DNA from 2 places in the Alteromonas sp. ABH4_456 genome. Region 1 is predicted to be linked to the other one. Evidence: predicted binding sites of a transcription regulator. Region 1 holds the regulator's gene; the other holds the start of a gene.
What was found. The regulator sigma-54, encoded in region 1, starts transcription at its own class of promoters, with help from an activator protein. The targets are predictions, from matches to a motif close to GTTGGCACGNNNNTNGNNT.
Positions count from the first base shown of each region.

Region 2: the regulator sigma-54 is predicted to act here: its motif matches at 2,338-2,356, upstream of ACXAG2_RS02925 (EF-hand domain-containing protein).

Region 1 covers NZ_JBSWXO010000003.1:361,269-366,647, forward strand. Annotated here, with positions in the region: gene yiaA (inner membrane protein YiaA) at 1-284, shown strand, start outside; gene ACXAG2_RS06915 (substrate-binding periplasmic protein) at 302-1,045, opposite strand; gene ACXAG2_RS06920 (HPr family phosphocarrier protein) at 1,099-1,371, opposite strand; gene rapZ (RNase adapter RapZ) at 1,371-2,216, opposite strand; gene ptsN (PTS IIA-like nitrogen regulatory protein PtsN) at 2,263-2,706, opposite strand; gene hpf (ribosome hibernation promoting factor) at 2,715-3,002, opposite strand; gene ACXAG2_RS06940 (RNA polymerase factor sigma-54) at 3,035-4,519, opposite strand; gene lptB (LPS export ABC transporter ATP-binding protein) at 4,615-5,340, opposite strand; gene lptA (lipopolysaccharide transport periplasmic protein LptA) at 5,346-5,379, opposite strand, start outside.
Region 2 covers NZ_JBSWXO010000001.1:619,385-624,763, reverse strand. Annotated here, with positions in the region: gene ACXAG2_RS02935 (tellurite resistance TerB family protein) at 1-116, shown strand, start outside; gene ACXAG2_RS02930 (putative bifunctional diguanylate cyclase/phosphodiesterase) at 182-2,242, shown strand; gene ACXAG2_RS02925 (EF-hand domain-containing protein) at 2,459-2,731, shown strand; gene ACXAG2_RS02920 (sensor histidine kinase) at 2,830-4,230, shown strand; gene ACXAG2_RS02915 (hypothetical protein) at 4,230-4,823, shown strand; gene ACXAG2_RS02910 (sigma 54-interacting transcriptional regulator) at 4,820-5,379, shown strand, end outside.

The DNA of each region.
Region 1 (5,379 bases):
ATGAAAAAGGCTACTACTTTGCTGTATTTCTCTTTGGACTGTTTGCTGCTGTATCTGTTCAAAAAACAGTGCGGGACAAAATGGAAGGCATACAGACAACGAAAATATATCTGATGTTGTGCTGGTTTGGCCTTGGTGCTGCTATTGCACTGTTAGTCATTGGTCTGGTAAACGCCAACCTGTTGCTGAGTGAAAAAGGATTCTATGGAATGGCATTCGTCCTGAGTTTGTTTGCCGCGATAACGGTGCAAAAAAATGTCAGGGATAATACGGCAGCAGAATAAGGTGTGAGGTTGAAGGCTCAGATCGCAGGATCCGGGTCTTTAACATAGCCAGACAGGACGTGATTGAATTTATCGATGAAGCCCGGGTCCACAGATTGTTTACTGAACATGAAGTGGACGTCCTGCACGTTCACGGGATTATCACTGATTTCCAGTTCGAGATGCAGCAGTTCAGCATTAAAGCTAATCACTCTGATATCGTCCAGCACCAAATCGACACGGCCTCTGTTCAGAAACTGTAACCGCCGGTTAACGGAATCCAGATGAATAAGCTGCGCACTGTACTGTTCAGTGACAGTTTTATTAAACCAGTCGCCATACCATCCGCCGGTATTTAACGCCAGGGTTTTGCCTTCCCTTAGTAAGGTTTCAAGAGATTTGCCGGCATATTCGTCATGATGGGAAGGATGAAAGGCAAAGCTGATGGTTTCTTTGCGGTAAGGAACAGAAAAATAGTTTTTCAGTGCTCTCGCCGGTGTGAAAGCTGCACCTGTAACTACATCAATTTGCCCCAGTTCTATTTGCTGAGTGACCCGTCTTTCAGGCAGGATCTGGCTTTCCAGTGCATAATCCAGCTTGCCTAAAACCGACTTCAACAATTGGTAGTCTTCACCGGCCGGCTCGTTATTGTCTGTTATGTACAGATAAGGAGGCCAGGCCGTACCACCGGTTATCAGACTTTTTCTGTGCTCAGCACACCATACTGAGCTTTGAAAAGCCATCGCTGTCAAAAAGATGATTAAACTGATGAAACGTTTCAACGGGATTGCCTTTAAGCCTTCGCCGGCACTACACACTCAGTGGTGTACAGGCGCTATTCATCTTCGTTAAATCTGCCTGCAATTAATGCCTCGACGGCATCCATTGCAGCTTCAGCATCCGGACCTTCAGAGATCACAGTAACCTGTTCCCCCTGATGACTTTCCATCATCATCAGTCCCAGCACACTATTGGCATTAGCCTGCTTATCGCCTTTTTGTAAAATAACTTCGGCATCAAACTGATTCGCCAGTTGCACCAACTGCGTTGCAGCTCTGGCATGCAGGCCCAGTTTATTAACAATAGTCAGAGATTTCTCTATGCGCATTATTTACTTTGCTCCCTGTGGCGGATCTGGACATCAGGATGAGATTCCCGGAAGTTTTTCGCCAGTGATTCCGCTACATAAACTGAACGGTGCTGTCCGCCGGTACATCCGATAGCGACTGTCACATAACTGCGGTTGTTCCGTTCAAGGTGTGGCAACCAGGTCGTGATGAGGTTCTGAATCTGCCAGATAAATTTGGTCACTATAGGCTGGGAACTGAGGAAAACCTGAACCGGTGTATCCAGGCCTGTCAGGTGTTTTAAATCCGGTTCCCAGTGAGGGTTTGGCAGAAAACGGGCGTCAAACACATAGTCTGCATCTTTGGGAATACCGTGTTTAAAGCCGAATGATTCAAATACCAGAACAAGTCGTGAGCTTTTCTTACCGAGGATACGCTCGCGGATTAATTCTGCCAGCTGGTGGATGCTCAGAGAATCGGTATCAATATTCAAATCCGCTCTTTCCGCTACAGGCGCCAGCAGTTCACGTTCTGTCTGGATGGCATCTGACAATGACTTATTCAGTTTGGCCAGCGGGTGTAACCGCCGGGTTTCGCTGAACCGGCGCACCAGCATATCGTCACTTGCGTCAATATATACGATGGTGACAGTCCATGACTCCGGCAGGTAGTCGAGAATTTCAACCAGCTCAGAAGGCTCTTTAGGCAAGTTTCTGACATCAATACTCACAGCTACCTGCTCGTATTCATCGGCGACAGTGTGTGTCAGGGCTGGTAACAGATTAACCGGAATATTATCGACGCAGTAGTACCCCAGATCCTCAAGGGCACGAAGTGCTACTGATTTTCCTGAACCGGAACGTCCGCTGATGATGATTAACTTCACGCCGTTTCTCCTGAAGTCACGTGTTGTCGGTGCGTATTACACTAAGTTACTGTAATGCGCGAATAATATCATCACTTGTCTGAGCTTTGCGGATAGTTTTTATGGTTTCTTTATCGCTGAGTTTTCCGGCAACCATGGCCAGAGTTTGTAAATGCCCTTCGGTTTGTTCCTGAGGGACAAGCAGAGTAAAGAAAATATCCACAGGTTTGTTGTCGATAGCATCAAAATCGATGGCGGGTGTGCTGGTAACCACAATGGCGATAACTTTTTCCAGTCCGGCCAGGCGACCGTGGGGGAGGGCAATGCCGTTACCTATACCCGTGCTGCCCATTCGCTCACGGGCCAGCAGGCTACTTAATACGGTGGCTTCATCAACATCGGGGTTATTTTTAGCTGCAATCCCGCTGATGATTTCGAGAATGCGTTTTTTGCTATTGCACTGGACCGCACACTCGGTGCGGTCCAGGCTGACTATGGCTTGTATATCCATGAATTCAATTAGTGCTTTTTAAGCTTTTCCTTGTGTTTCAGGACCTGCCTGTCGAGTTTATCGACCATGCTGTCAATGGCAGCATACATGTCCTGATTTTCGGAAGAGGCGAAGACTTCCGCGCCGCTAAGATGAACCGTTGCTTCTGCTTTTTGGCTAAGCTTTTCAACATTTAAAATAACGTGCACATTTGATATGTGGTCAAAATGACGTTCCAGTTTGCTGAACTTAGTATCGACATAATTACGCAAAGAATCAGTGATCTCAATGTGATGACCAGAAAGGTTGATTTGCATATTTCGTCTTCCTTATTTTGAGCAGCCTTAAGTTAGATAAGGCTTTTGCGTTGGTTAGACGGCGGGATCGACAAGGATTCCCGGTACTTTGCTATTGTTCGCCGGGCAACCATAATGCCTTGATCGGCCAACAACGAAGCAATCTTGCTGTCACTCAGTGGCTTGCTTGGCTTTTCAGCGGCAACCAGCTTCTTAATCAGGGCGCGAATCGCTGTAGATGAACACTCACCACCTGATTCAGTGGCAACGTGGCTGGAGAAGAAATACTTCAACTCGAAAATACCACGGGGCGTGTGCATGTACTTCTGCGTTGTTACCCTGGAAATAGTAGATTCGTGCATATCTACCATTTCTGCGACATCATTCAGCACCATTGGTTTCATCATTTCAGGGCCATGCTCAAAAAAGCCCATCTGTTGCTGAACAATACAATTTGCTACTTTCAGCAGCGTATCGTTCCGGCTCTCAAGGCTCTTAATAAACCATTTTGCTTCCTGCATGTGAGAGCGGATAAATTGTGAATCACTGCTGTTTCTTGCTTTACGGCTCATTGCAGCATACTGCTGATTAACACTGAGCTTAGGCAGGCTGTCGGGGTTTAATTCTACAACCCAACGGCCATTTTTCTTAGCAACCGATACATCCGGAATGACATATTCGGGTTCTTTCGTAATTAATGCACTGCCCGGACGGGGATTAAGCGTTTGCAGCAAACGCATCGCTTCCCGTAACTGATCTTCTTTCAGGCGGGTTTTACGCATTAACGTACGGTAATCTTTACTGCCTAACAGATCGGAATGCTCTCTGAGCAGTAGTTTGGCTTCTTCCAGCCACGGTGTTTCCGGTGCAAATTGCGCCAGCTGAACTAACAAGCACTCCTGCGGTGTGCGGGAGCCGGAACCGAGAGGATCAAAAAGCTGAATACGTTTAAGTACGCACTCAACCTCATCTTCTTCTACGGGCTCTTCCATATCTTCACTGTTTACGCTTTGCAGAATGTCGTCAACTGTAACCGTTAGATAGCCGGACTCATCAATGGAATCGATGATCGCCAGCGCGATGGCGCGGTCTGTGTCAGAAAAAGGTGTCAGACGCATTTGCCACAGCAGATGGTCCTGAATATTTTCGGTGGTTTCACCCTGAAAGATTTGTTCATCATCACCACCGGAAGGGCCGGGCGCGGGGGCAGAAGACGCAGAAATGTACTCATCCCAGGTACTGTCGATGGGCAGCTCATCCGGTAAATCATTCTTTTCCAGTGCTTCACCGGTATCCATGCTGTCAGAAGACGAGGCTGATGCAGACTCTTGCATGCTGTCATCATTGTCGATGTTATTTTTCTCAATTACATCGTTGTCGGAGCTGTCGTCGACTTCCAGCAAAGGATTAGAATCGAGAGCTTCCTGAATTTCTTGTTGTAAGTCCAGCGTAGACAACTGCAATAGCTTGATCGCCTGCTGAAGCTGAGGCGTCATTGTTAGTTGTTGGCTAAATTTTAACTGTAAAGATGGTTTCATCTACGTCTTATATAAACTCTAAAAAGGACATCCGGTTGTAGCGGTGTGAGTGCCGGTGGCGAAATCTCCGCTAAATGCTCATCCCGATATCTTAACTATAGCCTGAATTGCTCACCAAGGTATACATCACGAACTTTTTGATTACTTAATACCTGTTCTGCGGTGCCCTGAGCAATCAGTTCTCCATGACTGACGATATAGGCCTCTTCACACACATCAAGGGTTTCCCTGACATTGTGGTCGGTGATGAGGATACCGATACCTCTGTCCCGTAAGTGCTGAATGATCTTCTTTATATCATTAACCGAAATCGGGTCAACTCCGGCGAAGGGTTCATCGAGCAAAATAAATTGCGGATTGGCTGCCAGTGCGCGGGCAATTTCAACCCGGCGGCGTTCGCCACCCGACAAACTCATACCTGTACTATTACGTATATGGTTAATATTAAATTCATCAAGTAGTGCATCCGCTTCCTGTTCACGTTGATGACTTTTTAAGTCTTTACGCGTCTGTAATATCGCCATGATGTTTTCATGTACGGTCAGCTTGCGGAAAATGGATGCCTCCTGGGGTAAATAGCCAATTCCCCGGCGGGCACGTTCGTGCATTGGCTGGTGCGTCAGCTCCTGCTCATCAATGAGGATTTTGCCTTTATCCAGCGGCACAAGACCCACAATCATGTAAAACGTTGTGGTTTTACCTGCACCGTTAGGACCCAGCAGACCTACTATCTGTCCGGTAGAAACCGATAAACTAACGTCACGGACGACCTGGCGTGATTTATACGACTTTGCCAGGTGAGTCGCACTCAGGGTTGCCATGTAACTCAGTTACCCTCGTTTTCGTTACTGTCTGAAGTC
Region 2 (5,379 bases), on a different contig from region 1:
AAAATATTGCTCCTGTTGAAGAGCATACCATCAGACGTATAGCCGACTTATTACATTTACCTCACAGCCAGTTTATTAAAACAAAGCTTTCCGTTACGGAACAGTCTGCCGGTTGAGCAGTTTGCATAGCTGAGTCGTCCGACTGGTGTAAACAATCAGGCAGGTTAGTTTGTTCCGGTCCATGAAGTTGCCGTTGACGTTGCTGATATCTGTAGCAGTAGCGGCGTCTGTAATCGTTGTCTACATCGTGTCGCTGAACGCGCAGCAAGCCCGTGTTACCTCCATGCAGCATGAGCAGTTGTCTGCCCTCGTGCAGAATGTGGCGGCCCGCCTGGAGCCGGCACAGGGTAACCGTGACATCGATGGCGAAGTAGCACGAAAGGAACTTGCTCTGCAGTTATCACACCGTCAGGTCACTGCGGCTTTCGTATTTGATTTAAGAAAAAACCTCATCACCTCTTCGGTTAAACAGAATAACCTGGCCAGTGACTCCTTTGCTGCCACATTGCCTGCTGGCATTCAGGTGGCTGACGGACTTATGTATGCCGTTGCCAATATCGGTAAAGAGCCTTATCTGACTGGCAGAGTGGTGATGGTCAGTGATATGAACGGGCTGCTGGCGCAGTCGCAGAAGACATTATTTTTCTCTGTCATTCCCTGGCTTGCCGGCACCATCTTTCTCACCGTGATTGTCGCGCTGCTGGTAAGCCGCAGATTGCTCAGACCGCTGCAGGCCCTGATCGAATTTACCCGTGATATCGCCAGAGACAAAGACTACTCAAAGCGATTTTCTGATAAACATAATCACGAGGTCGCCAGGCTGGGCACCAGTATCAACAGTTTTCTCGATACAATCGAAGTCGAACTGATCATCAATAAAGAACAGAACGATACGCTGGTGGAACAGCAGCAAACAATGATGCGGCTGGCGAATTACGACAGCCTCACAGGACTCCCTAACCGGCAATTTGTGGTGGATAACCTCAGGCTTGAGCTGGCCCGTGTAAGACGCACCAAAGATGATTTGGCACTGGTTTTCTTTGATCTCGACGGATTCAAAGGGATTAATGACTCGCTGGGACATGAAACCGGTGATCTGATCCTGATAGAAGTGGCAGACCGTGTGGTGAACCTGTTGCGGGAAGGCGATTTAATTGCACGGCTGGGCGGTGATGAATTTATCATTGTGCCTGACAGGGATGTGTCGGATGCAAGCCTGAAAAATCTGGCGGATAAACTGGTCAGCGCATTTACCGAACCCTTCATGCTGAGAGGTCTGGCGTTGACCGTTGGTGTCAGTGTGGGGATTGCCAGAGCCAGTGATGCGGAGTACGAGCTCAGTCAGTTAATGAGTAATGCTGACCTTGCCATGTACCGATCTAAAGCGAAAGGACGCGGGACTTACACATTATTCACCATTGATATGGTTGAATCGTACAAGCGTAAAATGTCTATTGCTAACAGCATTGACGGTGCCATCCGGCAGGATGAATTTCTGGTTTACTATCAGCCCAAAATTAGTCAGCAGGGTGAAATTATCGGCCTTGAGGCGCTGATACGCTGGCAGCATCCTGAATTTGGTCTGGTGATGCCATCAGAGTTTATTCCCATTGCAGAGCAGGGCGGTAAAATATCGGCCATCACCCAGTGGATGATTGAACGGGTATGTATGGAGCTGCCCGATTTGCAAATGCTGATCTCCCGAAAATTTAAAGTTGCAATCAATCTGTCCGGCCACGATTTACGCCACACCGGATTGTTCGACGATATCTACGGGTTATTCGAACGTTATCAGGTGAATCCTGAGTATTTCGAATTTGAAGTCACCGAATCCGCCTATCTGGAAAACTTTGCTTTTGCTGATAAGTTCTTTAAGCGTCTCAGCAATCTCGGTTGTGCTATTTCTCTGGATGATTTTGGTACCGGTTATTCATCGTTAAGTTACCTCACGCAAATCACCATCGATACGCTTAAGGTTGATCGTCAGTTTATCCGTGAACTGGACACCTCTGAGCGCTCACGGCTGGTAACCGGTACCATCATTGATCTGGCTAAACGACTGGCACTAACCGTATGTGCCGAAGGTATAGAGCACCCCGGTCAATGGGCGTATCTGATTGAGCATGGCTGTGATCATGTTCAGGGGTACTTGTTCAGCAAGCCTGTACCCCTCTCCAAACTGCTGACTATTGACCAAAATTATCTGCATTTATTAAATGCTCCGGATGCGGCGCAGGGATAAAAATTTGCGCCGCCAGTGTAGATAATTTGCAACACTTGCAACTTCTTATTCGTAGTGTTAAACCGCAAGTTACTGATTTTGTTGGTTAATGGTATTTTGGCACTACTTGTGCAATCTCCTGTTTAACGTGAGCTTCTGTATAACCGGACGGGTCTCAGTCCTTTACATCCGCTCACAACCCGCGAGCACAGGAGCCCGCGAGCACAGGAGGTTGTTATGAAGCGAATTGAGAAAGTATTTTTATTGTTATTTACCATTATTGCTGTTCAGGCTGTCGCTGTTGCAGAGGCCAATGCCGGTGAAGCATGGATGTCTGAACTGGATGAAGATCAGGACGGTTATATCTCCCTTAAAGAGGCTGTTGCTGACACCCGTTTGTTACGTCTTTTCAGTCGCATTGACGATAATGCAGATGGTCAGTTGAGCATTGATGAACTGAAAGCCAGTGAGGAAGTAGAATTACTCGGCATGCGCGCATCTGCTAAATAATCTTTTTAACGATGGCACAGGGTATTTGGTGCCATCATCTATTGCGGCATTGAAAGGGGTATGCGATCCTGAAAAACCGGACTTTATTTAGTGATCGAATTTTGCGAGTTGGTTCCCTCAGACAACTTACGTTAGGTAGTTTCTTACTTGCGCTGGTTCCCCTTATAGCACTGCTTTGGCAAAGCCAGAGCGATCTTGCCAAAGTCAGCAGGATGACCACCAAAGAGACACGTTTCGTCGTGACGGTCGTGGGTTACCTGCAAAATCTGGACGGTGCTGCCATCGATCTGGAACGTACCCTCCGTCAGTACGCCATTATCGAGAACGCCACCGTCGCTGATTTAACTGACAATGCAATTGCTCAGTTTGCCAGCGCGCAAAGCAAGCTCTGCGGTATCGTTCCGGCGAGTGAAAATTGCGGGCTGCTGAAAAAGCAAATTGAGCAATTACGAAATTTCCGCACTATTAACGATCAGCTTTTACTGAATGCGTATCTCGCTTCATTAAGTAACGGTGTTACAGCCATCCGTAAAGACGTGGACAAGGCTATTCAAACCCGTCTGGCTGTGCAGCAGGAAGACATGACTGATATGCAGGCCAAGCAGGCATGGTCGACGGCGCTGCTGGTCAGTGTGTCATTGTTGCTGATTTTGCTCGGCAGCCAGTTGATTGTGAATCCGGTGCGCAAGCTCAAGCAAATCATTCAGATCCTCGCCCATCAGCGTGGTGAGCTGCCGCCATTGTCTACGAAGGCGCCCTACGAATTAATTGGGGTAGAAAGAGATCTTCATTGGCTGGCGGAACGTTTACAGCAGCTTGAACATATCCGCACTGCGCTTTTGCGACATGCCGCCCACGAACTTAAAACGCCGCTGGCAAGCATTAAAGAAGGGTGTAGTTTGCTTTCTGAGAATGTTGTCGGTGAGCTGAATCCCCAGCAGGTTGAAGTACTGTCTTTGCTCAGTTCCAGTACCCAGCGCCTGAATACGCTGGTAGAAAAGCTGCTGGATTACAACCTGCTTCTGCAGCAGGCTGAACCCAAATTTACGGACATCAATCCGCAGGATTCGGTCAGAGATTGTATCGAAGATTACGCCCTGGCACTGCAGGACCGTGAGGTTACTGTGGATGTAACAGTAGAAACCATTAGTGTCGACGAGGAGTTGTATCGTCGTATACTTGATAATCTGGTATCGAATGCTGTGGCACACGGTGCAATAGGCAGACCTATTTCCGTCAGAATTTATCAACAGGAGGAGGTAGCAGTACTTGATGTAGCTAACCGGGGGAAAAAGATTCCGCCGGAAAAAGTGGGTAAACTTTTTGAACCGTTTACCCGGGGTGACGATCCAAGAAACGACAATGTCATTGGTACGGGTTTGGGCCTGTCCATTGTTTCAGACTGTGCCCGTTTGATGCACGGCGATGTGTCTGTTGTTGATGTAGATTATGCCGATGTCTGTTTTAGAGTAAGCATTCCGCAGAAGGAAAAACGTTAATGAAAATCAAATTATTGCTGCCACTGGCCGCCATGCTGGGTGGATGTGCAGCGATAGAAGGGAATGAGTCTGCACCAGTTATTCCGGTCGAGGAAAACACGGTCGCACCGCAACTGGTGGAGAGTGATTCCCTTTGTCTGGTAGAAAAAGACACAGAATCTTTTGAGCACCAGTGCGATTTGCTCTATTGGGTGAACCTGTGGGTTCAGGCCGACAATACCCGCTGGCCTGTGCGCAGAGATGCCATCGCCGGGTTGTCCGATTCCACAGAGGATAAAATTAAAAAAATCATTTTATCACTGCCTGTAGACACCCCTTATCAGAGTCGCCTTCGTGCCCGGCACTGGCTGACTGAAGTGAAGGATAAGCTGACGCCGGATATGCAAACCGTGGTGGCCACTATTGTTAATGCCCCCAACGATGAAATGCTTGAGCTTGAATCGGCAATGGTGATCTTAAACCGCGTGAACACCGATAAAGAAAAGCAGTTGCAGATGCTTGAAAAAGAACTGGAATCACAAACAAAGAAGATGGAAGAGTTGCTTAAAGTTGAAGCAACGCTGATGGATAAAAACAGGAGTACGCAGCGATGAATGAATCCGGAGCGCGAAACGCCAGATTATTGCTCGTTGACGACGATAAAAGTTTACTTCGCCTGCTGACCATTCGCCTTGAAGGCGAAGGATATCAGGTCACGGCGGTGGAAGATGGTCAGGCGGCATTACGCAAAATTCGTAGTGATGACTACGACGTGGTGTTGTCTGATTTACGTATGCCGGGCCTTGATGGTCTGAGCTTATTTGAAGAAATCATGGGGGTCCGTAAGGATATTCCTGTGATATTGATGACAGCCCACGGTACGATTTCTGACGCCGTTGCGGCAACCCAGCGTGGTGTGTTCGGCTTTTTGCCTAAGCCGGTGGATCACGATGAATTACGCAAGTTATTGCAAAAAGCCCTGAGTCAGTCGTTATCTGTTCAGCCGGAAGAGTGGTGCAAAGATATCATCACCCGTGCACCGGAAATGACCAGTGTGATGGACCAGGCTTTCCGTATTGCCCAGCGTGAAGTGAGTGTGCTTATCAGTGGTGCCAGCGGTACCGGTAAAGAACTGCTGGCGAATGCTATTCATCGTGCCAGTAACCGTCG